One region of the Erwinia sp. LJJL01 genome, then DNA from elsewhere that is predicted to be linked to it. Evidence: predicted binding sites of a transcription regulator. Region 1 holds the regulator's gene; each other region holds the start of a gene.
The links. The regulator Fur, encoded in region 1, represses iron uptake genes when iron is present. The targets are predictions, from matches to a motif close to ATAATAATGAGAACNACTATCAA.
Positions count from the first base shown of each region.

Region 2: ACLI4M_RS21180 (TonB-dependent receptor domain-containing protein) is a predicted target of Fur. The motif match lies at 2,524-2,546, and genes of this name have one in related genera.
Region 3: fhuE (ferric-rhodotorulic acid/ferric-coprogen receptor FhuE) is a predicted target of Fur. The motif match lies at 2,856-2,878, and genes of this name have one in related genera.
Region 4: exbB (tol-pal system-associated acyl-CoA thioesterase) is a predicted target of Fur. The motif match lies at 2,129-2,151, and genes of this name have one in related genera.

Region 1 is NZ_CP178576.1:3,290,607-3,298,233, reverse strand. Features, by position in the region: gene pgm (phosphoglucomutase (alpha-D-glucose-1,6-bisphosphate-dependent)) at 1-1,594, opposite strand, end outside; gene seqA (replication initiation negative regulator SeqA) at 1,619-2,173, opposite strand; gene ybfF (esterase) at 2,436-3,200, shown strand; gene ybfE (LexA regulated protein) at 3,549-3,830, shown strand; gene fldA (flavodoxin FldA) at 3,969-4,499, shown strand; gene fur (ferric iron uptake transcriptional regulator) at 4,895-5,338, shown strand; gene mtr (tryptophan permease) at 5,390-6,637, opposite strand; gene ACLI4M_RS16300 (hypothetical protein) at 6,754-7,143, opposite strand; gene glnS (glutamine--tRNA ligase) at 7,245-7,627, opposite strand, start outside.
Region 2 is NZ_CP178576.1:4,315,240-4,322,866, forward strand. Features, by position in the region: gene ACLI4M_RS21180 (TonB-dependent receptor domain-containing protein) at 11-2,404, opposite strand; gene ACLI4M_RS21185 (GNAT family N-acetyltransferase) at 2,662-3,141, opposite strand; gene ACLI4M_RS21190 (LLM class flavin-dependent oxidoreductase) at 3,229-4,551, opposite strand; gene ACLI4M_RS21195 (bestrophin family ion channel) at 4,752-5,669, shown strand; gene ACLI4M_RS21200 (hypothetical protein) at 6,025-6,582, opposite strand; gene ACLI4M_RS21205 (sensor domain-containing diguanylate cyclase) at 6,698-7,627, opposite strand, start outside.
Region 3 is NZ_CP178574.1:7,736-15,362, forward strand. Features, by position in the region: gene ACLI4M_RS00030 (GtrA family protein) at 1-12, opposite strand, end outside; gene ACLI4M_RS00035 (glycoside hydrolase family 10 protein) at 305-1,597, shown strand; gene ACLI4M_RS00040 (cupin domain-containing protein) at 1,788-2,144, shown strand; gene ACLI4M_RS00045 (thioredoxin family protein) at 2,208-2,708, shown strand; gene fhuE (ferric-rhodotorulic acid/ferric-coprogen receptor FhuE) at 2,983-5,157, shown strand; gene fhuD (Fe(3+)-hydroxamate ABC transporter substrate-binding protein FhuD) at 5,147-6,067, shown strand; gene ACLI4M_RS00060 (glycine zipper 2TM domain-containing protein) at 6,100-6,309, opposite strand; gene ACLI4M_RS00065 (sensor domain-containing diguanylate cyclase) at 6,653-7,627, shown strand, end outside.
Region 4 is NZ_CP178576.1:1,139,947-1,147,573, forward strand. Features, by position in the region: gene ACLI4M_RS06125 (MFS transporter) at 1-419, shown strand, start outside; gene exbD (TonB system transport protein ExbD) at 902-1,324, opposite strand; gene exbB (tol-pal system-associated acyl-CoA thioesterase) at 1,330-2,058, opposite strand; gene metC (cystathionine beta-lyase) at 2,307-3,524, shown strand; gene ACLI4M_RS06145 (DedA family protein) at 3,742-4,398, shown strand; gene ACLI4M_RS06150 (AraC family transcriptional regulator) at 4,414-5,307, opposite strand; gene yqhD (alcohol dehydrogenase) at 5,482-6,639, shown strand; gene dkgA (2,5-didehydrogluconate reductase DkgA) at 6,726-7,550, shown strand.

The DNA.
Region 1 (7,627 bases):
CAATCAGCGCACGATGCTCGGCACCGAGGAAACTTTCACAGTAGATCTTGTAAGCGTCTTCAGTACCCGAAGGGCGCGCGGCAAACCAGCCGTTTTTAGTCATTACCTTCAGGCCACCGATGGAAGCACCGTTACCCGGAGCCGCCGTCAGACGCGCAGTGATCGGATCGCCCGCCAGCGTGTCGGCACTGACCATTTCAGGCGACAGTTTTGACAGCGCGGCTTTCTGCGCGGAGGTTGCCGGAGCCTGAATACGGTTATAGCTCGGTGCGCCAAAACGGGCCGCCAGCTCATCGTAATGCTGCTGCGGGTTCTTACCGGTCACAGCCGTGATTTCAGCCGCCAGCAGGCACATGATGATGCCGTCTTTGTCAGTCGACCACGGGGTACCGTCGAAGCGCAGGAAGGAAGCTCCCGCACTCTCTTCGCCACCGAAACCGAAGCTGCCGTCGAACAGGCCATCCACAAACCACTTGAAGCCAACCGGAACTTCCACCAGCTTGCGGCCCAGATCGTCCACCACGCGGTCAATCATCGCACTCGACACCAGGGTTTTACCCACGGCGACGTCTTTGCCCCACTGTGGACGGTGCTGGAACAGATACTGAATCGCCACCGCCAGATAGTGGTTCGGGTTCATCAGACCGGCCGGAGTCACGATACCGTGGCGGTCGTAGTCCGGGTCATTGGCAAAGGCCAGGTCAAATTTGTCACGCAGCGCCAGCAGGCCAGCCATGGCAGATTCAGACGAGCAGTCCATACGGATCACGCCGTCATGGTCCAGATGCATAAAGCGGAAAGTCTGGTCGACAGCATCGTTTACGATAGTCAGATCGAGGTTGTAGAACTCCGCGATACGCTGCCAGTAGGCGATACCGGAACCGCCAAGGGGATCCACACCAATTTTCAGACCCGCTTTCTGGATCGCCGGAATATCAACGATCTGGGCCAGACCTTCAATATAAGGCTGGATCAGATCTTTTTCCGTCAGGTGGCCGCTGGCCCAGGCCTGATCCAGCGTCATGCGCTGCACGCCTTTCAGGCCATCTTTGATCAGCGCATTGGCACGATCTTCCACCACTTTGGTGACGTTAGTATCCGCCGGACCACCGTTCGGCGGGTTGTACTTGATGCCGCCATCTTCTGGTGGATTGTGCGAAGGCGTGATGACGATGCCGTCCGCCTGTGCGCCGCCAGATTTGTTGTGCTCAAGGATAGCATTGGAGATCGCCGGCGTTGGCGTATAGCCATTATCCTGCTGGACAATCACATCCACCCCGTTGGCAGCCAGCACTTCCAGCACGGAAATAATGGCGGGCTCAGACAGCGCGTGGGTATCTTTACCCACGTAGCAAGGGCCGGTAATACCGTTCTTTTTACGCTCTTCGGCAATCGCCTGCGCGATAGCCAGAATGTGATTCTCGTTGAAGCTGTGACGACCCGCGCTACCGCGATGGCCGGAGGTGCCAAATTTCACCGCATGCTCTGCATTGCCCAGTTCAGGCTGCAGGACATAATACTGAGATGTTAATTGTGCAACGTTAATCAAATCGCTCTGCTGGGCGGGTTGCCCGGCACGGGGGTGATTGGCCATTGGCGCTTCTCCCTGACGCTTCAGTTAGAGGGTACCGCAAACTTTCTCAGTCAGTTCCGTCGGGAACTGCATCGACTGCATTATGTGTTCAACCATGCTGCGTTTACGGCCAGTATTTGTGTTGGTGATCACCCAGTACGGCGTGCCCGGAACGTGCTGCGGCTTGGTATGGGTGCCATTTTCTACCAGCGTTTGCTGATTGCCCGCGAAGTAAACGCGCGTGCGACCGTGCAGAGACTCTGTCGCTGCGCCAAACGCTTTGGCATCCAGACTGTATAAAGTCGATAAAACCAGCATAAAGCGGTTCACTGCTCTTTTCTGATCGGCATACTCATCAGAAAGCAGCAGTTCACGTACCGCACGCACACGATCCTGCGGACGGGCTTCAGTTTTCACCGCCGTGTTCGCTGCTGGCTCTTTCCCCGCCGCTGCAGCGGATGTTGCCGCTGTAGCCGGAGCCGTCTGACCCGCAGTGAACTTCAACATGCGGCGCAAAATATCCGATGCGCTTTCACCAATATGCTGAGTGTGGCTGGCAATATAACGGTATAGCTCTTCGTCGACTTCTATCGTTTTCATCTTTATCCAGTACGGTTAGTGCTTGTGTCAGAACGCGGGTCACAGAGACGAAAACGATCGTCGGGATCGCCCGTGCTCAACCGATCCAGTTCTAACATCAGGATTATAAAGTTAAATCCTGCCGGGTTGTAGCGCCAGACCCATTTCAGGGCAAAAGTCGGAATATGCCGCAAAAAGATCGTAACCGCATATGGCGCCTGCGGCAGAAATTGTGGGATCCATGATACCCTAAGCCTTCACATCAACTGTAAGAACTTTCTCTATGAATTTAAACTTCCGCCTGCAATCTGAACAATCCGCATCAAACGATCTTCCGCTGGTGCTAATCCACGGTCTGTTTGGCAGCCTGGATAACCTTGGCGTGCTGGCGCGAGGGTTAAAAGATGACCGTCGTCTGATTCAAATTGATGTGCGCAATCATGGGCTTTCGCCGCGGGCTGATGAGATGAGCTATGCGCTGATGGCGCAGGATATCCTCGATACGCTCGATGAACTCAAGGTTGAACGCTTCAGCCTTATTGGCCACTCCATGGGTGGCAAGATCGCGATGGCGCTGGCCGCGCTGGCCCCCGAGCGTGTAGGTGAGATCGTGGTCATCGATATCGCCCCCGTGGCTTATAGCACTCGCCATCACGACGACATTTTTGCCGCCTTGCAAGCGGTGTCGCAGGCCGGAATTAAAACGCGCAGCGAAGCCGCCGCGCTGATGCGCCTGCATATAGATGAAGAAGGCGTGATCCAGTTTCTGTTGAAATCATTCCATGAAGGTGACTGGCGCTTCAACGTGCCGGTGCTGTGGGAGTGTTACGACCAGATTATTGGCTGGCAGCCTCTGGCCCCCTGCCCGCATCCGGCACTGTTTATCCGCGGCGAACGCTCGGCTTATCTGGCGGATGAGTACCGTGATGCCCTGCTAGCTCAGTTCCCTCAGGCGCGTGCGCATGTGATAGCCGGAGCCGGCCACTGGGTACATGCGGAAAAACCTGATGCCGTGTTACGCGCAATCCGTCGATTTTTTGCGCTGTAAAAACAATTATTTCCTCGGGTTGATATAGCCAAAATAATTCGAGCTGCAGAAAGGCGGCAAGGCCATGAGTCCCCGGCAGCATAGATCGCTCTGTGACAGGGGTGACAAATCTGCCCGGAGCAGATTTGAACGCTGTCTACAGTGGTCCCGAAGGGGGGAGGTCCAGGGATGGGCCGAATAATGGATGAAGCCAACGCATCTGCGGCTTGAAGAATGAAGGGTATAAATGATTGTCGTCATCACTTTCGCTGGGGTATGATGGCGCGCTAAAATTTGCCGCTGCTGATTCTTCACGCGGCATAACGACCCTGGTCTTCAGAAATTCAGCCTTTCAGTATCACTATCCCTATGGCAAAAGAGAACACGGACCGCACAACGATCGATCTGTTCGCAGATGAACGTCGCCCGGGACGACCTAAAACGAATCCGCTAACGCGTGATGAGCAGCTACGCATCAACAAGCGCAACCAGCTGAAGCGGGATAAAGTGCGCGGCCTGAAGCGCGTTGAGCTGAAAATGAACAGCGACGCGGTTGATACCCTGAACCAGCTGGCAGAAGAGCGCAATATGAGTCGCAGCGAACTGATTGAAGAGATGCTGCTGGAACAGCTGCAGCGTCATCAATCCTGATCGCCTGGCTTAAGCACTCAGCGACAAAACCAGCAGCATTACACGTTTATCCGCTTCCGGCGGTCTGTTATCATTAGCGATATCTGCGAAAAATTCAGCAGTCACCATATCATTAAGATTCAAGAGGTTATTAAACTCATGGCACTCGTCGGCATTTTCTTCGGCAGCGATACAGGCAATACGGAAAACATTGCAAAACAGATCCAGAAACTGCTGGGTAAAGATGTTGCAGAAGTTCGTGATATTGCCAAAAGCAGCAAAGAAGACCTTGAAGCCTTTGATATTCTGCTGCTGGGCATTCCCACCTGGTACTACGGTGAGGCCCAGTGCGACTGGGATGACTTCTTCCCAACGCTGGAAGAGATCGACTTCAACGGTAAGCTGGTCGCGCTGTTTGGCTGCGGCGATCAGGAAGATTACTCTGAATATTTCTGTGATGCGATGGGTACCATTCGCGACATCATTGAACCGAACGGGGCGATTATCGTTGGTCACTGGCCGACCGAAGGCTATCACTTCGAAGCCTCTAAAGGCCTGGCAGATGACAACAACTTCCTCGGTCTGGCGATTGATGAAGACCGCCAGCCAGAACTCACTAACGAACGCGTTGAAAAGTGGGTAAAACAGATTTTTGATGAACTTCAGCTGAAAGAAATCATCGAAGCCTAACCACAGCGGCTTGATGTGGGAGTTATCTCACATCAAGTCAGTGGTTTTTCCTATAGAAGTAATAGATACATGTTTGTAACTTTCACCTGCAAAACTGTACAATAACCCCATCGGTTACCCGCTTACTCAGCGCCCGTCACACTGTTTGACGACACTTGGTTTACCGAGTGTGATGAGATGAGGGAGAACGAAATGTTAACCCAGCATAATTCGGGCGCGCGCTTCCCAGGATGTAACGACATTAATCCTTACATCCCTCAGCGGTTCAGGCATCCCTTTTAGTTTTCATTTCGAACTATCAGCTCTATACTGAGACGCATTCAGCTTTAGCGTCGACCGATGTTCATGGCTTTTCAGCCACTAAGTGACTAGCAAAGTAACAGGACAATATCCGCATGACTGACAATAACACCGCATTAAAGAAGGCCGGCCTGAAAGTCACGCTTCCCCGACTGAAAATTCTGGAAGTGCTTCAGGAACCAGAGGGCCATCACGTCAGTGCGGAAGACTTGTACAAACGCCTGATTGATATGGGCGAAGAAATTGGTCTGGCCACGGTTTACCGCGTGCTGAACCAGTTTGACGACGCGGGGATCGTTACCCGCCATAACTTTGAAGGCGGTAAATCCGTTTTCGAACTGACCCAGCAGCACCATCACGATCATCTGATCTGCCTGGACTGCGGTAAAGTTATCGAGTTTCGTGATGAATACATCGAGGAGCGCCAGCGTGAAATCGCTAAGCGCCACGGCATCAAACTGAGCAACCACAGCCTCTATCTTTACGGTCACTGTGCTCTGGGCGACTGCCGCGAAGACGAGACTCTGCACGACCAGTAATCTCCATGATTGTGTAAAAACCGCTGCCTGCCAGCGGTTTTTTTATGCCTGCTATTCGCCGAATACCGGCAGCCAGTGACCGTATGAGAGCAGTGATACCAGGGCATTCAGCACGCCAAAGCAGAGCACCAGTACGATGGGCGCAACGCCGCCCCTCACCCGCCAGGCCGCGGTGGCAAAGCGGCGGCGCGACTGCCAGGCGAGCAGCGCGGGCGTGATCACCGCCCAAAGGGTAGCAGCCAACCCGGCATAACCTATCGCCAGTAGAAAGCCGTTGGGCCAGATCAGCGCGGCAGTAAGCGGGAAAATAAAGGTCAGCACGGTGGTCTTCAGGCGCCCTGTGGCAGAGTTATCCAGCTTAAACAGGTCGGCAAGGTAGTCAAAAAAGCCCAGGCTGACGCCGAGGAATGAGCAGGCCACGGCAAAGTTGGAGAAGATATCCAGCAGCAGATTCAGGTACTGACTGTGCAGTACGCCGGACAACGCCGCAACCAGCACATCGATATTCCCCCCCTGTGCGGCAATCGCTTTAAAGTCATGGCGTGGAATATTGCCCATGGTGCCGACGATCCACACCAGGTAAATTGCCAGCGCCAGCAGCGTGCCGTAGACCAGGCAGCGGCTGACGCGCCCGGCGTTTTTACGGTAGTAACTCACCAGCCCGGCAATATTGCCGTGGTAGCCAAATGAGGCCAGGCAGAACGGCACTACCGCCCAGAGATAACGCAGGTAGTGGCCGTCTTCCGCCGCGCTGTCGAGCAGATTCACCGGCTCGATGTGCCACAGCAAGCCGCCAAAAATCATCAGGAATGTGATCACCTTCGCACCGAGAAAGATCAGCGTCATGCGGCTGACCACGGCCGTACCCAGCCAGATAAACAGCGCCACCAGCAGCGCAAACAGCAGCCCGGCGGTGCGGGCAGAGAGATCGACACTCAGCTGGCTCAGGCTGTGCTGAATAATCGCCCCGCTGGCAGAGATATAGGCGTAGGTCAGAATGCCGAGCACAAAAACCACCGACAACCCGTTAACCAGATTCCAGCCGCGCCCTAACAGGTCGCGCGTAACGGTATCGAAGCTGGCGCCCGGCGGATAATGCAGGCTGGCCTCAAGATAGAGCAGCCCGGAAAGCAGCATGCAAAACCAGGTGAGGATCAGCAACAGTGAAGACCAGAGGAACCACGCCCCCGACATGACCACCGGCAGGGAGAACATCCCGGCACCGATAATGGTGCCGCTGATGATTAAGGTCCCCCACAGCGTGGAGGGTAACGGAGCAGCAGAAGCAGGCAGAGCCATGGCAAATCCTTAGCGAGAAACGGTAACAAAACGCACGCGCCGGGATATTCCACTGGCTAAACGGCATTAATGCCGCATAGTCTACACAAAATCACACTCGCGAACTAGTACGGTAACTAGTCGGCAACCATCGTTTCCTGCAAATAGCGCCAGCGTGGTGGGGTTGCGCTACAGTCAATCACCGCCAGCGAGATACGATGAGTATGCACATCCCCCTGCTGCTGCAGCTCATGGTAATGAATCACCACATCCTGCTCTGACTGCGAAATAATTTGGCACTGCTCAATACGAATCTCCACGCCCTGACGTCCGCCAGTCAGGCGGGTAAACAGTGCGGCAACGTCTGCCAGCGCCAGCATTTTTCCACCGGGAGTGACCATGGTGAATTCGGGGGCAAAATGAGCGAGCAGTTCGGGCACTTTACTGCCGTCGCCGTGAAACACTTCGGCGATCAGTTCATGCAGCACAATCACGCTGCGGCTGGCTTGTTCGGCTAATCCAGACATGCAATATCCTTCAGGTGAGATTGTCGATACGTCGCTGATAGCGGTATCCAGCGGACGAAAAAAAGGGCGAATCATCGCCCTCTTATATAGCTGATTACGGCTTATTCGCCCATTTTCGCCCAGGTATCGCGCAGGCCAACGGTGCGGTTAAACACCAGATTGCTGGCGCTGGAATAGACGCTGTCGGCACAGAAGTAACCTTCACGCTCGAACTGGTAAGGTGCAGAAGCTTCAGCCTGCTGCATGCCCGCTTCGACGTAACCGTGACGAATCACCAGGGATTCCGGGTTAACGGTGGTCAGGAAATCTTCTGCTGCGCCCGGGTTTGGCACGCTGAACAGACGGTCATACAGGCGGAACTCCGCAGGCAGGCCGTGAACTGCGGACACCCAGTGGATCACGCCTTTCACTTTACGACCATCGGCCGGATCTTTGCTCAGCGTATCCACGTCGCAGGTGCAGAACAGGCAGGTAATGTTGCCCT
Region 2 (7,627 bases), 1.0 Mb from region 1:
GAGCCTTACATCAGAAATCGACGTTCACACCCAGCTGGAAATTACGCCCCGGCATGACGGCCAGTGAGCGGTCGTTGATATCCATCGGGGTCTCCCCGGTCAGGTCGCGGCTGCTGAGGTAGTCCCAGTATTTGCGATCGGTCAGGTTATAGATACCGCCGCTCAACCTGACGTTCTTCGTCACCTTCACCCACGCGGAGAGATCCACCATGCCGTAGCCCGGCACGCGCTGGTATTCGGAAGTGGCATCGGTCAGCGCCGAGCCACTGTTGTTGAAGCTGTTGCGATTGGTGTTTTCCGCCTGCTTGCCCTTCACAAAGGTTGCGGTGACATTGGCACCAAAGCGCTGCGCCGGGTCGTCCCAGCCGACGCCGACCACGGCTTTCATCGGTGCCACGCTGTCGAGGTCAACATACTTGTCGCCCGCATAGCTGGACTTCGACTGCCCTTTGCTGTACCCCAGCGCGAAGGTGCTGTTCAGACCATTAACCGCTTCAAACCAGGTGCCGTAGTTGATTTTGCTACTGATGTTGCCGCCCCAGATATAGGCTTTATCGCGGTTTTCCGCCTGATAAGTGGTGGCGATATTCGACGGCACGTTGGCGAATTTCTCCGGGTTGGTGGCGCGGCTGTAGCGGGTATAGGCAATAAAGTTTTTATAGCTGTTATAGAACATCGCGCCGCTGAAGGTGACCCCTGGCGTGGCTTCGCCCTTTACGCCCCACTCAACGTTGTTGCTGGTTTCGGTATCGAGATCGGTGTTGCCGATCAGCGCGTACTGGCGGCCGGCCAGGTAGTTGGAGCCGAGGTTCCACGAGCCGTACAGCTGGCTGGCATTCGGGAACTGCGCCCCGCGCTTGTACTGCACATAGGTCATCAGCTTTGGCGTGATGTCGTAGTTGAAGCTGATGGACGGCAGCACCTGCGTGTCGCTGTTGGTTTTACCGTACAGCGCTTCGGCATCGGCCCCGGTCAGCACGTCGGTGCCGGCGGCGAGGTTATCGAGGTTCTGCGGTTTGGTTTCCTGATGTGCCACGCGCACGCCGGGCACTACCGCAAAGCCGTGACCGTCGAGATCGAACTGAATGGTGTCCTGCACGAAACCACCCAGAACCACGGTGCGGCTGTCGCCCTGGGGTTTGGTGATCTTATTGAACGAGGTCTGCGCCGGGGACTGGCTGAATGGACGCTCCGCATCGGCCAGACGGGCATTGACCCCGGCGAGCAGATCGTGACGGCCAATGCTTTTCGCCAGCTGGGCTTCGTAGCCCACCGTTTCAACGTTGTAGTCAGAATAGACGCGCTGCATGGATGACGCATCCAGCGGCATCAGGGTGTTGTCGTGCGCTTCGGTTTTCTGGTAGTAGACCTTATTGCTCAGGCTGTCGATCCACGCGTTTGCCGGCGTCCACTCATCTTTCAGGCTGATGCCCCAGCGGCGGGTATTGCTCTGCTGATTGGCATCGCCCAGTACCGCTGTGCCGGCGGTGTTCCAGCTGTCGTAACGGGTGTGGTTCACCTTGTTGTAGAGATCGACGGTAGCTATCAGCTTGTGCTCGTCGCTGGGCTGCCAGATGCCGGAGGCGAGAAACGCATCGGAGTGCCAGTTAGCCGGGTAAGCATCCCGCTCGCCGCTGTTGTTGCGCGTCTCCTGCCCGTCGCGGCGGCTGTAAGCCACCAGTCCGCGCAGGGTTTCATCGCCCATCGCCGCGGTAATGCCGTTGTGCCAGCTGCGGTTGGAGGAGTCGTAATCGCTCTGGTAGCCAAAGTAGGTCGGTTTTGACGGCGCCAGGTAGTCATCGGCAGATTTCGGCAGGAAGGAGACGGAGCCACCGAGTGCGTTATTGCTGCGCGCCGTAGAGGTTGCGCCGACTTCGATGTCGACCTGGCCGTAAAGATAAGGATCCACGTAGTCGCGACCGATACCGAAGGTATTTACCCCGGCACGGCTGGCGTAGCTGCGCCCGGTCGCGTCCGGCTGCGGGATGCCGTCAACGTCCATCGCGATGCGGTTGCCTTCCAGACCACGGATGTTGTAGCCGGTGTAGCCGCTGCGGTCAAAGCCGCTTTTACCGCTGGTGGAGCCACCGCTGCTGCCGACCGCACCGATCAGCGTTTCATAACGCATGATGGTGCCAAAGTCGTTGCCGCCGCGCTGCTGCATCTCCGCCGCGCTGAGCGTGATTTTGCTGCCGGCGACGTTTTTCACCGCCGGCGACAACACGGTCATCACCGCATCATCTTTCGGCCTGGCGGCATCGGACGGTTTCTGGCTGCTGGCGTTCGGTGCTGTTTGTGCGGTCTCGTCACCCTGCTCCGCAGCGCTGCTGACGGTGGCGGTGAGTAAAGTTCCCATGACGAGCGATGTCTGCAGTAGCCCCTGGCGGGACGAAAATTTGAGCATGATAAATACCTGATTTAATTATTGGTATTTGCTCAACAGTGCTTTCCGATGAAACAGGTTAATGGCCCCGAAAATGCGATGCGCGGGGCAAGTCGTTCTTTTATAATTTGCGACATCATATACAGACGATAATAATTATCAATACACTAATTGAATAATTTACATTAACCTGCGGAACTTTCTGCTAAAGCCGCCCTCATGGCATAAAAAAACCGCTGTTCCTTGCGGCGCAGCGGCTTAGACGTGACTCCGTCCTCTCAGGATTCAGCGAAATCCGTCAGCACCTTGCCTTCCATGCGGTAGCGCACCCACTCATTCTGCGGAACCGCGCCGAGGCTTTTGTAGAAGTCGATGGCAGGCTGGTTCCAGTCGAGCACGCTCCACTCCAGGCGACCGCAATTGCGCGCGACCGCCAGCTGGGCGATATGGCGCAGCAGGGTTTTACCGGCTTTATGGCCGCGAAAACGCGGGGAGACGTAGAGATCTTCAAGATAAATACCGTTTTTGCCCAGCCAGGTAGAGTAGCTGGTAAAGAACACCGCGTAGCCCGCCGCCTCACCGTCGATTTCGCAGATTAGCGCTTCTGATTTGCTCTCCGCAGCGAACAGCGACTCTTCGATGTCCTGCTGGCTGGCGACCACTTCATGTAGCGCTTTCTCATATTCGGCCAGCTCGGCGATCATCGCGAGGATCAGTTTAGCGTCCGGGCGTTCGGCGCGGCGGATAACGATATTCATTGTATTTCTCTGAGGTTAGGGCGTGGATAACGCTTAGCATAACCGCTAAGCGCGGGTGAATGAAGGGAAAGCTTATGCCGCTATGCGTCACGCAGCGTGATGAGTCTGACGATTGTGGTGGTCGCGCCTGGCGATGCCCAGCCTTTCGCGCAGCGTGCGGCTGTCGTCCTGATGCCAGTAACCGCGGGCTTCGAGGATCGGCAGCACGTAGCGCACCACGTCTTCCAGCGCTTCGTTCAGCACCGGGCCGCAGATGATAAATCCGCTGGCGCCACCCTGCTCAACCCAGCGGATAAAGGTGTCGGCCACCTGCTCTGGCGTGCCAAAAAACTCGCCTTTTGGCAGCGTGGTGCGCAGCGCAACCTCGCGCAGCGTTAACTTTTCTTCTGCCGCCAGTCGTTTGATCTGATCGGTGGTGGAACGGAAGCTGTTCTCGCCCAGGCTACCCAGCTGCGGGAAAGGCGCATCCGGATCATACTGGCTGAAGTCGTGATGGTCAAAGAAGCGCCCAAGGTAGTTCAGCGCCTGCTCCAGCGTCAGCAGGGAGAGCAGATACTGATATTTCTCCTCGGCTTCCTGTTCCGTGGCGCCAATAATCGGGCTGATGCCGGGAAAAATTCCCACCGCGTCACGCCCCTGCTGCGCCACCTGTTCACGCAGGCTGGCGGCGTAACCTTCGGCTTCCTCCAGCGTGCGCGCGTTGGTAAACACCGCGTCAGCCGTCGCCGCCGCCAGGCGAATACCGGACTCAGAGGCGCCCGCCTGGAAGATCACCGGCTGCCCCTGCGGGGAGCGCTGAATATTAAGCGGCCCTTCAACCGAGAAGTGGTCGCCCTGATGATTCAGCTTGTGCAGCTTGCTGGCGTCAAAAAACTCGCCGCTCTGCTTGTCACGGATAAATGCATCCTCTTCCCAGCTGTTCCACAGCCCCTGCACCACCTCAATATATTCACGCGCTATCTGGTAACGCTGGCCGTGCTCCGGGTGTGTTTTACCAAAGTTGCGCGCCGAGCCTTCCAGCGGCGAGGTCACCACGTTCCAGCCTGCGCGCCCGTGGCTGAGCAGGTCGAGCGTTGCCAGCTGGCGTGCGACGGTAAACGGATCGCTGTAGGAGGTGGAGATGGTCCCGGCCAGCCCGATGCGTTCGGTGACCGAGGCCAGGGAGGAGAGCAGCGCCACCGGCTCGAAACGGTTAAGGAAGTGCGGCAGCGATTTTTCATTGATGTGCAGCCCGTCGGCGACAAACAGGAAGTCCAGCCCGGCATCCTCCGCCTGGCGTGCCAGCTGGTGATACCAGCTAACGTTGACGCTGGCATCGGCCGGGACACGATGATGGCGCCACGCATTCATAAAACCACCGGCGCCCTGCAGCATCAGACCAAGTTTGATCCGTTGTGGATTCTGGCTCATTTTACTACTCCCTCGTCATAAGATATGACGCCAGATTTTCATAAATCCGCGACGGAATTAAATATCAATATCCCCTTTGTAATGCCGCATTACGGCAAACTGCCGGGCGGTGAGGGTTTTACCCGCACCAGCAGCGGAGTATGATGTCGCGCTTTGGTTAATATGATGTTCTCTTTTGCTGACTTCAGGATCCTGCCGCCATGATTGTTCGCCCGCATCAGCACTGGTTTCCGCGCCTGTTCTCATGGCACGGCGCGGTGCTGCAAAAAATTCTGTTTCGCCTGAGCCTCAATCTGATGATGGCGATATTCGCGGTGATCTGCTTTCAGTGGTATGAAACGCTGGGGGTGAAGCTGACCACCGCGCCGTTCAGCCTGCTGGGGGTGGCGATTGCTATCTTTCTTGGCTTTCGCAATAGCGCCAGCTATGCGCGCTTTGTTGAGGCGCGAACCCTCTGGGGGGCGCTGCTGATTACCCAGCGTTCGCTGCTGCGCCAGGCGAAAGGCGCGCTGCGCAGCGACCCGGCGGCAGTGAGCGAATTCAGCGCGCTGCTGAAGGCCTTTAGCTGGAGCCTGAAGCATCAGCTGCGCAGCACCGATGCCAGCGATGATATCCGCCGCCTGGCCCCGGAAAAGTGGCGGGAAGAGGTGCTGGCCAGCCCGTTCAGGACCGGCCGCCTGCTGTTGTGCATGGGCGCGTGGCTGGCGGACCAGCGCGAAAAAGGGCTGATTAGCGACCTGCTGTATAACGGCATGGATAATAATCTGAATGAGCTGTCGCATATTCTTGGCGGCTGCGAGCGCATCAGCACCACGCCGATCCCGTTTGCCTACAGCCTGATTGTGCATCGCACGGTGTACCTGTTCTGCACCCTGCTGCCGTTCGCGCTGGTGGCAGACCTGCACTACATGACGCCGCTGGTCTCGGTGTTTATCTCTTATACCTTTTTGTCGCTGGAATCGCTGGCGGAAGAGCTGGAAGACCCCTTTGGCACCTCCGCTAACGACCTGCCGCTGAATGCCATCTGTAACCACATCGAACGCACCCTGTGCGAGATGGATAACCAGCACCCGCTGCCGGAGAAGCTGCTGCCGGACGCGCGATATAATTTGATGTGATTGAATTGCTGTTGCGATAGCAGTTTAGGGCCGACCGCGGTTTGGTCGACCCGATCGATTTCTCAGTGCTCATCAAGAAAAGCGTTAGCTGCACAAGTGTGCCAGGGGTCAGGCTGATTACGTATATGCTCTCACCCGCCTGTAAAAAGGCCGACCGGAAAAGAAGGTCGGCCACTACGCGTGACGGGCTACGCTTGTCGGCAGCGCGATGACGTTGGATTTTTAGAGGCACTAACGGATGCTGGCAATCAGGACTAGCCGGATTACCCGGCCGATGTAGGGGTCGGGCATGCCCGACCCGCTGGGAGGGCTCCAGCCTAAAGGGATCTAACGACGGCGAGCCCTGAAATCATCCTTACTTCCCGAGAATGCTGTTCACCGCGGCGGCATGGCCGGTTTTGTCGCTGGCGCCGGAAAGCACCTGGATAACCACAAACTTGTTATCGGCGGTGGAGAGCAGCGTCGCCTGCTGCACGCCTTTGCCATCCATCTTGTCAGTGGCTTCAATGTGATAAACGTCCAGCCCTTTGACCTTCTCGGTCTTCTCGCTGATCACCTTATAATCCGGCGATGCCTGCTTCTGTTTATCCTTAATCGACTTCATACCGTTGAGGAAGTCCGCATCGGTGCCGCCTCGCGCCACAACGGGGACATTGTCCTCACCGAGGATAATCACGCGCTTTTCCGCCTGGCTGACGTACATCTTGCCCGGTGCGCCACCCGGCATTGGCTGCTGCTGATAACCTTTCAGGTCAAAAGTTAAGTCGCCGTTCAACAGCGAGACTTTCTGCGTGGCGGGTGCCGCTGCCGCAGGAGTAGTGACTTCCGCTGCGCCTGCCGCTGTCGCCGTACCAGAGAGGGCCAGCACCAGAGATAATGAACCTGCTAATTTAGATAATTTAATAGATTTCATTCGAGCATCCTTCTTCTGAATTGGCTTTCAGTATAGTGAGCCGCTCAAGCCCCCTGCCATGAGAAAGTTCCTTAACTGCCGAAAACGATAATGATTAATAAGGATATTTGGCCAGTCACTCTATTGCAGCCAAACCAAAGCCCTGCTTGCCATTACGCTTTACGTTGTACATCGCTTCATCGGCGCGCATCAGCGCCGCGCCAAAATCATCAGATTCCTTCACCTCAGCAATACCGACCGATGCGCCAATCTGCGCCAGGCCGTTATCGAGCTCGAACGGCGTCAGCGCCGCATCCAGCACGGCCTGCGCCGCAATGCGTACTTTGGGATAACCGATCAGGTAAGGCAGCAGCAGCACAAACTCATCGCCGCCGATCCGGCTAATCACCACGGCGGGCGGCACCGCGTCACGCATACGCTGGCTGAGCTGGATCAGCACCTCATCACCGCTGCGGTGGCCGAGCGTGTCATTAACGTGCTTAAAGTTGTCGAGGTCGATATAGGCAAGGCACAGCGGACCCTGCGTTTTCATCTGGCTGAAATGGTGTTGCAGCGCGTGGCGGTTGGTAAGGCCGGTTAGCGGATCGTGATGCGCCAGCGCCGAGAGCTGGGCTTCGTACTGCTTCTCTTTGGTCATATCAATATGAGTACCGGTCACCTTCAGCGCGTTACCCTGCTCGTCCCATTCGCTGACGCGCCCGCGGTCCAGCACCCAGGTGATCTTACCGTTCTTGGCGATCATCCGGTGCAGCGCCTCATAATAGGGTGCGCGCCCCTCGATATGGTCATAAAACGCCTTCAGCACTTCCTGCGCATCCTCCGGGTGCAGATGTTCGCGCCACACGGCAAATTGCGCACTCAGCTCCTTCGGCTGGAAGCCCAGCATTGACCCCCAGCGGCGGTTGAAGATCACCAGCTTGCCGCTGGGGATATCCAGCTGCCACAGACACAGCCCGGTGCCGTCCAGCGCCGCATTCAGCTTATGGCGGGCGTCATGGGCAATACGCTTCAGGCGCGCATTGTGTTTTTTCAGGTTGTGGATTTG
Region 3 (7,627 bases), on a different replicon from region 1:
CAGCCAGTGCACCAGGGTATTAAGCCCCCCGGTTAAGCCATAGCGGATAAAGGTGATTGGAATACCGTAAACGGTACCTGCAGAAATGCCCTTATTACCCATCGATATTCCTCAGGAACAGTCGCTGGCAAAACTGGTGATACACAAGCATAGCGGGGAATCTCATCATTCGCCGCGGAATATGTCTATAGCTAAAGCATTGACTTAATTTTGGATAATAAGAGAATGTTCGCTATCTCATCACCACCGTAATGAACCGGAGCACACCATCACCCGCCCTCGCCGCTTGCCATCGTTATCCAGCATGAAGACAGTTAGCACAGCCTGCGTAGCTCTCCTGCTGCTGGTCAGCTGCTCTTCGCAACCGCCAAAGTCGCTGGTTACTCCTTTCCCGGTGGTCACAAAGCCATTGCCGGTGGAACCGCAGCAGGGTCAGCCGCCGTTAAGAGGTGTCTGGTTGGCAACCGTTTCCCGCCTTGACTGGCCGCCGGTGGCCTCAGTCAATGCCAGCAGTGCCGCCGCGCGCATCAGCCAACAGCAGAAATCGCTGACCGATAAGCTGGATAAGATGAAAAGTCTCGGTGTCAACACCGTGTTTTTCCAGGTGAAACCGGACGGCACTGCGCTGTGGGCATCCAAAATACTGCCGTGGTCCGATATGCTGACGGGCGAGATTGGCAAGGATCCTGGCTACGACCCGCTGCAGTTTATGCTGGATGAAGCTCACAAGCGCGGTATGAAAGTCCACGCCTGGCTCAACCCTTATCGCGTGGCGGTGAACACCAAAGCGTCCACCGTTGCTGAGTTAAACCGCACGCTGTCGCTGCATCCGGCCAGCGTTTACGTGCTGCATAAAGAGTGGATCCGCACCGCCGGTGACCGCTTTGTGCTGGACCCTGGCATCCCGGAGGCGCGTGACTGGATCACCAGCATCGTGGCCGAAGTGGTGGCGCGTTATCCCGTTGACGGCGTGCAGTTCGATGACTATTTCTATGCAGAATCCGCGGGTTCAATGCTCAACGACTCTCAGACCTTCCGGACCTATGGTCAGGGCTTTGCCAGCAAAGCGGACTGGCGGCGGCACAACACCCAGCAGCTGATCGAACAGGTATCACGCACCATCAAACAGCTGAAGCCTGACGTAGAGTTTGGCGTCAGTCCGGCGGGGGTATGGCGCAACCTTTCGCACGATGCGGCCGGCTCCGACACGCGCGGCGCGGCGGCATACGATGAAGCCTATGCCGATACTCGCCGCTGGGTGCAGCAGGGGCTGCTGGACTATATCGCCCCGCAGCTCTACTGGCCCTTTGCCCGCCAGGCGGCACGCTATGACGTGCTGGCAAAATGGTGGGCGGATGTGGTCAAGCCGACTCATACCCGCCTCTACATTGGCATCGCGCTGTATAAAGTGGGTGAGCCGTCAAAAAATGAACCTGACTGGATGATTGGCGGCGGCGTGCCCGAGCTAAAAAAACAGCTCGACCTGAACGAAGCTGTGCCGCAAATCAACGGCACCATCCTGTTCCGGGAAAACTACCTAAACCAGATGCAGACGCAGGAGGCGGTTAACTACCTCAGAGAACGCTGGGGCGAATAGATGGCAAAGTCAGGCCGCAAAAGTTTCTGCCAGAGGCACGCCGATTAACACACAAATGTGTTAACCGGCGGCTAATAATCCCGCCAATCTATTTGGTGCTTCTCTTATGCTGAGTAACCGTAGCAAGTAAAACCCTGAAATTTTTATCAGGTTACGCTCGCTGTATCACATTCACTAAAGGGAAAGTCCAATGAAAGTACAAAAGATTGAACAGCCAGCGGCTATAGAAGTGTTAGAACCCTGGGGTAGCGTTGACGGTCTGCCGGAAACGTCGCCAATTCAGCTGTCGGGTATTCAGAAAGTGATCCCGGGAAAAGAAGATATTGATACCGGTATTTTCGAGTGCAGCGCCGGCAGCTATCGCCGCTCGGTGAAGCAAGCCGAGATAATGCACTTTCTCGCCGGCAGCGGTTCCTTCACGCCGGACGGCGAAGAGACGTTGACCTTCAAAGCTGGCGATTCCTTTTTCTTCGAAGCGAACACCGCAGGTACCTGGGTGGTCGACACGCAGATGCGCAAACTCTACGTCATTTTTGATGCGAGCTAATTTCTGCCCCCACTCCTGCTATTATCCGTGAATCATTTCGCAATACCGGATAGGAGAAATAGCGTGGCAGATTTCAACACCCTCATTGAGAACAGCGTTGGCTATGAAGAGTTCGTCAGCCAGGGGACAGCGCAGGAGATCGCGCAGCTGCGGATTGAGCAGGAGAAAACCACTCGACCGGACTTTCTCAGTCAGGAAACCACCGCGGATATCGCGGCGCTCTCAGGAAAATTCGTGATCCTGGCGGCCGCAGAGATGTGGTGCCCGGACTGCCAGCGCAATATGCCGGCAATTAACGCGCTGTGCGAGCGCTATCCTGATGCTCAGCTGGCCGTGATCACCCGCGATCAGTCAGAGTCACTGTTCAAACAGCAGTTCAGTCTGGATAAAGTACGCATCCCGTTTGCCGCAGTGCTGGATGCACAGCTTTCCCCACTGGGTGCGTTTGTCGAGCGGCCAAAGTCGCTACAAAGCGGCGGTGAAGAGGCCCTGCTCGCCTACAGGCGCGGCGAGCGTCTGGCCGATACGCTTGAAGAGATTGTCAGCATTATGCGTCAAAACTAATCATTTCCTGTCCCGGCCCGTCCAACGCGGCGCCGGGTTTGCCTTCCCTTCAACCCGCTTCTTTTTCGCTGTAACTCCTCATAAGTCACTGTAAATAGTGAAAAGTAATACTCTGCCACTCATGCTGACAAAAATTTTACAATGATAATCTTAAAGAAAATGATTATCATCTGCATTGCGATTTCCATGCTAGCGAGATTTAATGTCGCCAAAATGGGCACGCCGCCAATAAACGCCATACCAAAAAAATAATGCTTCCGCGTGGGGAACGATGATGTCTTTTAATTTCAGGGAAAACAATGCACGGCGCATGCCGTACATGGCGACAACTTTTGCCGTCTCGCTGCTGGCACTGGCGATCAACTCATTGCTTCATCCGGCGCAGGCCGCCAGTGAGGAAACGGCTGTCGCCCAGCCCGATCTGGTGGTCGATGCCACAGTTGATAATGCCGCCGATGAGCAGCAGGACTACAGCGTTAAAACTACGCGCGCAGGCACCAAAATGCTGCTGACGCCGCGCGATGTGCCGCAGTCGGTCAGCGTCGTGACCGGGCAGCGCATGCAGGATCAAGATCTGCAATCAGTGGGTGACGTGCTGAATAATACTACCGGCGTCTCCGCCGAAATTATCGACAGTGAACGCTCGGCCTACTTCGCCCGTGGATTCCAGATAACCAACTACACATTCGACGATATCCCGACTTCCGCCAGCGATAACTGGAACTATGGCGATGCCGGGGAAGATACGGCGATTTATGACCGCATCGAGATAGTGCGCGGTTCCACCGGGCTGATGACTGGCGCGGGTAGCCCGGCGGCGTCGGTCAATATGGTGCGCAAGCACGCCGACAGTAAAGAATTTACCGGCAACCTCAGCTCCAGCTACGGCAGCTGGAATAAGCAGCGTTACGTTGCGGACGTTTCCGGTCCGCTGAACGAGGCTGGCAGCGTGCGTGGACGCGTGATAGCGGGTTATCAGGATCAGGACAGCTCGCTGGACCGCTACCACAAAAGCAAAAAATTCCTTTATGGCGTAATCGATGCTGACGTAACCGATAACAGCACCGTATCGCTGGGCTACGATTATCAGCAGAGCAATACAGGCAATCCGACCTGGGGCGGGTTGCCAACCTGGTACAGCAACGGCTCACGCACTGGCTATGACCGCAGTACCAATCCGGCGGCCGACTGGGCACGTTACAGCCTCGATTCACGTAAGGTGTTTGCAAACGTAACGCACGATTTCAATAACGGCTGGAATTTCCGCGTCAATGCCACGCACGCCGAACAAACTTTCAACGACAAGCTGCTCTACGTGATGGATTTCCCGGACGTGGTCACCGGGCAAGGCACCTCGGGCTTTGGCAGCCTTGATCGCGGTAAGCGAAAGCTGGATTCAATCGATACTTACGCCAGCGGGCCATTCGAACTGTTCGGCCGCCAGCATCAGATGATGGCCGGGGTCAGCTACAGCCGCCAGCACAATGCCACCTACAGTGCCGACGGCGCCCTCGACAGCAGCCAGATGGGCAGCTTCAACGATGCATGGAGCGGCAACGTGGCCGAACCTGAGTGGGGAGACTGGTATCAGAATGCTGACGACGTGGTGCGCCAGAAATCGGCTTATAGCGCCGCCCGTTTCTCACTGGCCGATCCCCTGTCGCTGATCCTCGGCGCGCGCTATACCCAGTGGAGCACTAACGGCAGCAGTGGTGACGTGACTAAAAACAACATCACTCCTTACGGTGGGCTGGTGTATGACATCAACGAAAGCTGGTCCGCCTACGCCAGCTACACCTCCATCTTCCAGCCGCAAACCTATCGCAACAGAGACGGTCGCTACCTCGACCCGGTTACCGGAAAAAGTTATGAAACCGGACTGAAATCCGCGTGGATGGATGGCCGCCTGACGGCAACGGTGGCGGTATTCCGCATTGAGCAGGAAAATGCTGCGCAAACCGACGGCAGCAACTTCGTTAACGGCAGCAGCGAACAGGCGTATATCAGCACGCGAGGGGCCGTAAGCAAAGGCGCAGAGTTTGAACTCAACGGCGCGTTAACCGATAACCTGCAGATGACCTTTGGCGCCACGCGCTATGTGGCCAAAACAGAGAGCGGCCGTTACAACAGCAATATGCCGCAGACTTCGTTCAAGCTATTCAGCCGCTACCAGTTGCCGATGCTGCGCGACCTGACAGTCGGTGGCGGCATCAACTGGCAGAACCGCACCTACCAGGATGCTACCGGGCCGGACGGGGAAACCCAGCGTGTCTATCAGAGCAGCTATCCGCTGGCTAACCTGTTTGCCCGCTATCAGGCAACGAAGCAGGTGGCAGTGCAGGCCAACATCAACAACCTGTTTGACCGCAGTTACTATGCCTGGGCCAGCGACTATACGCTGTACGGCGAACCGCGTAACTACTCTGTCAGCCTCACCTATGCTTTCTGATAAGCGCTTCCCCCGGTTCACTGCCGGGGAGATTGACCATCGGCGGCGGCAGCTATTGATCGCGCTGGCGCTGGCCCCCTGGCTGACGGGATTACCCGCCCGCGCTGCGCTGCCAGAGCCGCGCATTATCGCCCTCGAATGGCTGCCGTTGGAGATGCTGTTTGCCCTTGGCGTGCTGCCAATTGCCGCAGCGGATACCCACGAGTATCGCCTGTGGGTGAAGGAACCCGCCCTGCCCGCCAGCGTGCTCGACATCGGGCTGCGTTCAGAGCCTAACCTCGAATTTATGGCGCAGCTTAAACCGGACCTGATTGTTTATTCGCAGGGTTACGGGCCGCACGCGCAGCAATTGCAGAAGATCGCCCCGACGATGGAGTTAGCTTTTATTGATGAGGAAGGCCAGCCCCTGGCTAAAGTGCGCAGCGGATTGCTGGGGCTGGCTGAGCGCTTAGGGAAAATGGCAGAAGCCAGAACACATCTGGCGTGGTTTGACCAACAGCTGGCGCAGGCCCGCGACCAGCTGGTAGCCTGGCGCCAACAGCCGCTGCTGGTTTTTACACTGCTCGATGAACGCCACGTGGTGATCCTCGGTAAACGCAGCCTGTTCGGCAACGTGATGCAGCAGCTGGGCATAGAGAATGCCTGGCAGCAGCAGGACAGTTTCTGGGGAACGGCAACGGTGGGAATTGAGCATCTGGCAAAGCTGCCAGCACTGCGGGCGGTGTGTCTCGATCATGGAGATGAAGGCTTGCGCAGCCGCGTCAGCGCTTCGCCGCTGTGGCAGGCTCTTCCTTTTGTGCGCCAGAGGTCGCTGCGAACGGTTCCGGCTATCTGGATATTTGGCTCAACCCTGGCGGCTCTGCGCTTCACTCATATGCTGCAACAGCTGGACAGAATCTGGCAAAACTAACGCTATCCGGCAAAGACGGATAGCGTTATTGATTAACGACTGACTTCGTGGCCGATAACGCCACCGATCGCCGCACCGCCCAGGGTTCCCCAGGTGCTACCGCCGGTCAGCACTGCGCCACCCACCGCACCGACACCGGCGCCGATAGCGGTATTCCTGCCACGATGAGACATGCCACACGCCGTCAGTGAAAACGTGACCAGCAGAACAACGGCAACAGTACAGCTGCGTTTTAAAAGCATTCAAGACCTCATCACCATTAGAATTAATGGAAGGTAAAAGTGTTAATTATGATTTTTCTGGTGCCAGAAGACGGGGTCGTGCCCTCTCCCCGGCGCAGGAAATTTACTGCTTATCCCAGTTTTGCGACAGGTAAAAAATCCTATTTCAGTACCAGCTTTTGTTGGTTACCTGTTTAGCGATCGCCCGGCGTTAATTTTGTGATACTCCCGGCGTAAAGGGCGTGAAAAATTCGTTGATTAAATAATTTCATCAAGTTATCAATAAAGACTTTCCTTCGCTTGCCGATACTCGATCTCATCTGGCTGCGCTTTGGGCCAACAACTCTTAATGTGAAGCGTAATCATGAGCGGGACTTTTAGTAGCGACGATGCCAAACGTCTGGCTGCCCTGGAGATGTTGAAATCCGAGGATGTGGCGCGCGATGATATTTTAAAAAAATTCAGCCAGCTGGCCAGCGAACTGCTGGAAATCCCGGGCGGCTTCGTATCGGTTCTGGACGATGAAAACCAGTACATTAAAGCGGCCTGCAACTTCGATCTGAAACAGACCTCGCTGCAGGATGCGTTCTGCCGCCACACGCTGGAGCTGGATGACGTGCTGGTTTGTGCTGATACGCATCTTGATCCACGCTTCAGCGCGCATCCTCTGACGCTTGGCGCGCCCTTTATCCGTTTCTATGCCGGCGCCCCGCTGCGCAACCGTGAAGGCATCATCATCGGCACGCTGTGCGTCACGGATACCCAGCCGCATGCCTTCAGCGCAGACAAAGCCGCGCTGCTGGCACTGCTAGCAGGCCTGGTGGTGGGCTACCTCGATGCCTGGTATATCACCGGCTATCAGGATGTCGTCACGCAGCTGCCTAACCGCCAGCGGCTGCTGAAGGATATTGAACTGCTGCAGCAGGCGGGCAATAGCGAACCGCATAATCTGACGCTGATTGACTGCATTGATATGCCGCGCGCCTATGAGATCGCCCGTTCGGTAGGAATGAATGCGGTGGAAACCCTGCTCAAAGAGATGGCAGCCACGCTGCGCACCCGCCTGCGTTTGGACAGTGATGATGTGCTGTACACCGTTGCACTGGGCCGCTTTGCCCTGCTGAGCGACAAGCCCGACGCACCCAGTGGACGTGAGCTCAGCCAGCGCCTCGGCGGCATTCGCGCACAGATTTTCGATAATATTACGGTTGATGCCAAACCGTATCTCGGGGAAGTCAGCTTTGTTCCGGTCGATTCGCAAGTTTCGGAAGTGTTGCGCCGCGCAGTCAGTGCACTGCATGAAGCCATCAGCCTGAAGCAGAACTATATGGCGTATAAC
Region 4 (7,627 bases), 2.2 Mb from region 1:
GGGCGCTTTCTGACCGCTATGGCCGCCGTCCGCTGCTGCTGATCTTTACTATCCTGATGATTATCACCGCCTGGCCGGTGCTGCACTGGCTGGTCGGTTCACCGAGCTTTGCCCACCTGCTGGAAGCCGAGCTGTGGCTCTCATTCCTGTACGGCAGCTATAACGGCGCCATGGTGGTGTATCTGGCGGAGGTGCGTGCCACCGGTTTCTCGCTGGCCTATAGCCTGGCGACAGCGCTCTTCGGCGGTTTTACTCCGGCGGTGTGCAGCTATCTGATCCATGTGACGGGAGATAAAGCGATGCCGGGCGTCTGGCTGACGTTTGCGGCAGTGTGCGGATTAATTGGGACGTTGATTATCAAACGGCTGGTGAAGCAGTATCAGGCAAGGCGCCTGATGGAGCCGGCAATTCAGGTATAACGCGATTATGACAAGGGCCGATCACAATACGATCGGCCCCTGCGATCCGGGCATGTAGGGGGCGACCACTGAGGGATCCCCACAAAAAATCGTTCTGAATTTTATCGCTGGATGAGAGGTGGCAGGTTTCAGGAGGGAGGGCTGCTTTCCGCACCGGCATCAATACATCCCTGTAGCCTGGCTCACGGCCATCCCTGGCCGTGGGCCTGCTGCAATCAGCCCTCCCTCCTTGCACCCAAAGCCGCAGCGTCGCGGTTTAAACCCACAGCGAGCACGATGATAGTGGGGGATGAGCTTGGCCTGAGGTAAGCCGGACGTCACGCGGCAGGGATGCCGCGTGCCGAGGCCCGCAGGGAGCGTCTTTTGCCGTTCCGGCGTGCTCAGGCTGAGCTCAGACCGGTTTGCGGACGTTTAGCGATGGAAGTTATTTCTGGGGAGACCTCAGGGGGCGACCACCGTTTTGGTCGACCCATTACACGGGATTATTTCCCGGCAGTTTCCATACCCATCAAACCAATCTTCAGATATCCCGCCTGACGCAGTTTATCCATCACGCCCATCAGCGTTGCGTAATCGACGGACTTATCGGCCTGGAAGAAAATCGTGGTGTCTTTCTTACCTTCGGTCTGTTTGGTCAGTGCATCGACCAGCGTCTCTTCGGTTACCGCATCATTGCCAATAAACAGCTGCTTGTCGGCTTTGATAGACAGATAAACCGGCTTTTCCGGGCGCGGCTGTGGCGCACTGGTGGAGGCAGGCAGATTGACGCGCACGTCAACGGTGGCAAGCGGCGCGGCGACCATAAAGATAATCAGCAGCACCAGCATGACGTCGATAAACGGCGTCACGTTGATTTCATGCATTTCACCGTTGTTATCGAGATCTTCGTTTAATCGCATTGCCATAGTGCTTAACCTACCCGCAGTTTCTGTGCGGGCTGAACGCGCGGTGCGCTGGCGGCGAGGTCAAGGTCGCGGCTCTGCAGCAGCAGAACCTGGGCGGCCAGGTCACCGAGAGAAGCTTTGTAGCTGCCAATGGTGCGGGCAAAGACGTTATAGATAACCACTGCAGGGATAGCAGCAATCAGGCCCACCGCCGTCGCCAGCAGCGCTTCCGCAATACCCGGCGCAACCACGGCGAGGTTAGTGGTCTGCGTATGAGCGATGCCGATAAAGCTGTTCATAATGCCCCACACGGTACCAAACAGACCGACGAACGGTGCGATAGCCCCGATGGTGGCAAGGAAACCGTTACCGCGACCGGCATGACGGCTGATGGCCGCGACGCGGCGCTCAAGGCGGAAACCGGTACGCTCTTTAATACCGTTGTTGTCATCAGAGCCTGCAGACAGCTCCAGCTCGTTTTCCGCTTCTTTTACCAGTAGCGTGCTCAGGCTAAAGCCTTTAAAACCGGCACAGGTCTGGCTGGCCTCTTCCAGCGAACGCACGTTGGCCAGCGCCAGCTGCTCGCGCTTAAGGCGCTTGCGTGCCGCGCTGAGTTCGATACTTTTGCTGAAGAAAATGGCCCAGGTGACAACCGATGCCAACAGGAGGCCAATCATCACCGCTTTCACCACGATGTCTGCATGCTGGTACATGCCCCAGACGGAAAGGTCCATCTGCATCAAATCATTTGTCACGCTGTGTCTCCAACGTCTAATAGCCGATAGCGGAAAAATTCAGTGCGGATCATACCAAAACAGCCGGGAATTGATAGTAGTTCTCATTACTATTTACAACTTAATGGACATTTTTTGCACATTTTTTTATCTCCCGCGCTGCGCTGTCGCAGCGATAATGAATTTTTATCACTTATCCGCAGGCTGCATACCGCGCGGCAGGCTGGCGTGTTAACGTTGAAACAGGGCAAAAAATCATACGGGTATTTATGAGCAGCAAAAAAATTGAAACCGCGCTGATCGCGGCCGGACGCGCTAAACGCTACACGCAAGGCTCGGTTAATCCGATTATCCAGCGCGCATCATCGCTGGTGTTTGATAGCGTGGCCGATAAAAAACGCGCCACCGCCGGGCGTGCCGACGGCGAACTCTTTTACGGGCGTCGTGGCACCCTCACCCACTTCTCCCTGCAGGAGGCGCTGACCGAGCTGGAAGGCGGCGCGGGCTGTGTGCTCTATCCCTGTGGTGCAGCGGCGGTAGCCAACGCTATCCTCGCCTTTGTCTGCGCGGGGGATAACGTGCTGATGAGCGGCAGCGTGTACGAGCCGACTCAGGATTTTTGCACAAAAATCCTCAGTAAAATGAATGTCACGACCACCTGGTTCGATCACAGCGCGGGCAGCGAAATCGCCGAGCTGGTGCAGCCCAATACGCGCGTGGTGTTCCTCGAATCTCCGGCTTCGATCACCATGGAAGTGCAGGACGTTCCAGCCATTGTCGCGGCGATCCGCAGCAAAGCGCCGGATGCGATCATCATGATCGACAACACCTGGGGTGCCGGGATCCTGTTCCGCGCACTGGACTTCGGGGTGGACATCTCGATCCAGGCCGGAACCAAATATCTGATCGGCCATTCGGATGCGATGATCGGCACCGCCGTCGCCAACGCGCGCTGCTGGGCGCAGCTGCGCGAGAATTCCTACCTGATGGGCCAGATGGTCGATGCCGACACCGCCTATATGACCAGCCGCGGCCTGCGCACGTTGGCAGTGCGCCTGCGTCAGCATGAAGAGAGCAGCATTCGCGTCGCCAACTGGCTGGCCGAACGCCCGGAAGTGGCGGTGGTCAACCACCCGGCGCTGCCACAGTGCAAAGGACATCAGTTCTGGCAGCGTGATTTCAGCGGCAGCAGCGGTCTGTTCTCCTTTGTACTGAAGGCGAAGCTGAGCCGCGAGCAGCTGGCACACTACCTCGACAACTTCAGCCATTTCAGCATGGCCTACTCGTGGGGCGGCTATGAGTCGCTGATTCTGGCGAACCAGCCGGAAGAGCTGGCGGCGATCCGTCCCGCGGGCGGCATTGATTTCAGCGGCACGCTGGTGCGCCTGCATATCGGGCTGGAAAACGTCGACGATCTGATTGACGACCTTGCTGTCGGGTTTGCACGCTTAAGCCAGTCATGCCCTAAAGCTTCAACAAAGTGTTAATAGCCTCCCGGCTTCGCGCCTTTGATCAAGGTGTTGAAGCGAAATTGCAGCTACAATGGACAGCGAAATTTCAATAGCCAAAATAATTGGCGTGACGGCAAGGCGGCAAGTACGCGCATCCCCGGGAGCTTACAGAAGTCAGTCACCTGGGTGTTCGTACGCAGCTAATGCAGCTGTGGCGTCAAGTATCAAGGCTATGCAGGTTACGGGATAACTAATGGGTGTATTACACGAGATTGTTCAGGCGCTGTGGCATCAGGATTTCGCCGCGCTGGCCAATCCGGACGTGATTTGGATTGTGTACGGAATTATGTTTCTGACGCTGCTGCTGGAAAACGGCTTGCTGCCCGCGGCGTTTCTGCCCGGTGACAGCCTGCTGCTGCTGGCAGGGGCGATGATCGCCAAAGGGGCGATGGCATTTATCCCCACGCTGCTGATCCTGACTACCGCTGCCAGCCTCGGCTGCTGGTTGGGTTATCTGCAGGGGCGCTGGCTGGGCAACACCAAAATGGTTCAGGGCTGGCTTATGCACCTGCCCGCTCAGTATCACCAGCGGGCATGGAACCTGTTCAACCGCCACGGCCTGATGGCGCTGCTGGTCGGCCGCTTCCTGGCTTTTGTCCGTACCATATTGCCCACCCTTGCCGGGATTGCCGGATTAAAGAACACCCGTTTCCAGCTGTTCAACTGGCTGAGCGGTCTGCTGTGGGTGCTGATTCTGGTGGGATTCGGCTATGCCATTAGCCAGGTACCGTTTATTAAACGCCATGAAGACCAGGTGATGGCCTGCCTGATGGTGCTGCCGCTGGTGATGCTCTCCATCGGTCTTATTGGCAGTATTGCGCTGGTGATGCGCAGAAAAAAAGCCCGGTGAATCCGGGCTTTTTGCTTAACCGCTCTGGCGCATGCGCGTCATCTCTTCGCCCGGCGTCACGCCAAAATAGCGCTTAAACTCGCGGGAAAACTGCGATGCGCTCTCATAACCGACCTTCATCGCCGCCACGCTGGCCTTCATCCCTTCCTGTAACATCATCATGCGCGCCTGGTGCAGGCGGTAACTTTTCAGATACTGCAACGGCGAGGTGCTGGTCACCGCCTTGAAGTTGTGGTGGAACGCGGAGACGCTCATATTCGCCTCCGCCGCCAGCAGATCCACGCTCAGGCTGTCGGTGAAATGGTGCTCGATGCGCCGCAGCGCCCTGGCTATCTGGCTGAACTGCGTCTGGCGGCTCACCAGCGCCAGCAGCGCACCGCCGCACGGCCCCTGCAGGACGTGGTAGAGAATTTCGCGCACGATCTGCGGCCCGAGCACGCGGGCATCGCGCGGGTCTTTCATCACGTCCAGCAGCCGCTCGGTGGCGCACAGCATCTCTTCCGTCAGCAGCGCCGAGTGGATGCCGCGGGTTTGCGGCTCCGGGTGGAAACCGTCGTCATCGCCAATGTCGATCAGCAGATCCTGTAGCTTCAGCGCATCAACGCGCAGCGATAGCCCGGCCAGCGGCGCTTCCGGCGTGGCAAAGGTTTCGCATTCGAACGGCAGCGGCACGGTAAGCATCAGATATTTGGTGGCGTCATAGCTGAACACGCTGCTGCCAAGGTAGCCGGTTTTCTGCCCCTGAAACAGGATGACAATGGCAGGCTGGTACATCACCGGCTGGCGCGCCCAGTGCTGGTCGGCATAGATCAGGCTGATGCCCGGCACCGGGGCAACGCGGGTTTTATCCTGCGTAACCAGCCCAATAACCTGTTGCGCCAGTCGGGCGCAGATTGCCTTACGATCCATAGAGGTTCCCGCTGCTGAAAAAACAGTGACGATATCATCGCCTGCCGCCTGCGAATTCTCCAGCCCTTTGGAGGATCAGGCAAGAAACAGGCAGAAATGTGCATTGAGCAAAGCAGCAGCACTGCTCACAATCAATCTCAGACTTTGCCGCCGCCACTCACCAGGATTATCGACATGAATAATTTTGTACTGCATACGCCGACCCGCATTCTGTTTGGCCAGGGCCAGATTGCCCATTTAGCCGCTGAGATCCCCGCTGACAGCAAAGTGCTGATCACCTTCGGCGGCGGCAGCGTGAAAAACAACGGCGTGATGCACCAGGTGTACAGCGCGCTGCAGGGCTTTGACGTGCAGGAGTTTGGCGGAATTGAGCCGAACCCGAGCTATGAAACGCTGATGCAGGCGGTGGAGGTAGTGAAGCGCGAGAAGATCACCTTCCTGCTGGCGGTCGGCGGCGGCTCGGTGCTGGACGGCACCAAGTTTATTGCCGCAGCGGCGTTCTACCCGCAGGACCCGTGGCATATCCTGCAAACCGGCGGAGCAGAGATTAAACAAGCGCTGCCGATTGGCTCGGTGCTGACCCTGCCCGCCACCGGTTCGGAGTCCAACCGCAGCGCGGTCATCACCCGCCGTGCGACCCACGACAAGCAGGCGTTTCGCAATAACCACGTCTTCCCGCGCTTTGCCGTGCTCGACCCGGTTTACACCTACAGCCTGCCGCCGCGCCAGATTGCTAACGGCGTGGTCGATGCCTTTGTGCATACCATTGAGCAGTATCTGACTTACCCGGTTGATGCCCGCGTGCAGGACCGCTTCGCCGAAGGCCTGCTGCTGACGCTGATTGAGGAAGGCCCGCGCGCGCTGGCCGAGCCGGAAAACTACAACGTGCGCGCCAACGTGATGTGGAGTGCCACCATGGCGCTTAACGGCCTGATTGGCGCCGGGGTGCCGCAGGACTGGGCCACCCATATGCTCGACCATGAACTCACCGCGCTGCACGGGCTCGATCACGCTCAGACGCTGGCGATTGTGCTGCCGTCGCTGATGAACGTTAAGCGCGATACCAAGCGCGAGAAGCTACTGCAGTTCGCTGAACGCATCTGGGGAATTAACGAAGGCAGCGAGGAGCGGCGTATCGATGACGCGATTGCCGCCACCCGCAGCTTCTTCGAACAGATGGGCGTGCCGACGCGCTTTAGCGATTATCAGCTCGACGGCTCCTCAATCCCGGCGCTGCTGGCAAAACTGGAAGAGAAAGGCCTGACCGCGCTGGGCGAACGCCAGGATATCACCCTCGACGTCAGCCGCCGTATCTACCAGGATGCCTCCTAATCGCCCGGCATTCGTCTGTGATTCAACTAGACTTGATCACATCTACCGCTGCTGAGCGGCGGTAACTTGCTGAAAAGGAGATTAACATGGCCGATCAACCGATGATTAAACTGCACGATGGCAACATGATGCCGCAGCTGGGGCTGGGCGTCTGGCAGGCCACGATTGACGACGCGCGCGCCGCCGCCGTGAAAGCGCTGGAAGTGGGCTACCGCTCCATAGATACCGCCGCCATCTACAAGAACGAAGAGGGCATTGGCCAGGCGCTGAAAGAGACCGACGTGGCACGCGAGGATATTTTTGTTACCACCAAACTGTGGAATGACGATCAGCTTAATGCCGAAAGCGCGATGGAAACCAGCCTGAAGAAACTGCAGCTGGACAGCGTCGATCTTTATCTGATGCATTGGCCCTGCCCGCAGAAAGACAACTACGTTGAAGCCTGGAAAGCGATGATCAAGCTACAGCAGCAGGGGCTGACCAAAAGCATCGGCGTCTGTAACTTCCAGGAAGCGCATCTCAAGCGCCTGCTGGATGAAACTGGCGTCAGCCCGGTCGTCAATCAGGTGGAGCTGCACCCGATGCTGCAACAGCGCACGCTGCACGCGTGGAATGCCATGCACCAGATCCAGACCGAATCATGGAGCCCGCTGGCTCAGGGCGGTAAAGGGGTGTTCGATCAGGAGGTGATTAAGCACCTGGCGAAAAAATATGGCAAGACTCCGGCGCAGATCGTCATCCGCTGGCACCTCGATAGTGGCCTGGTGGTGATCCCGAAATCGGTCACGCCATCGCGTATTGAAGAGAACTTCAAGGTGTTTGATTTCCGTCTGGAAAAACCGGAAATTAGCGAAATTGCCAAGTTAGATCGGGGCAATCGTCTGGGCCCGAACCCGGATGAATTGAATTAATTGACAGACCGCCAGAAGGGGCGACCGGAAAAAAGGGTCGCCCCCTACGCTTAAGTCCGGGGTCAACGTGTAGGGGC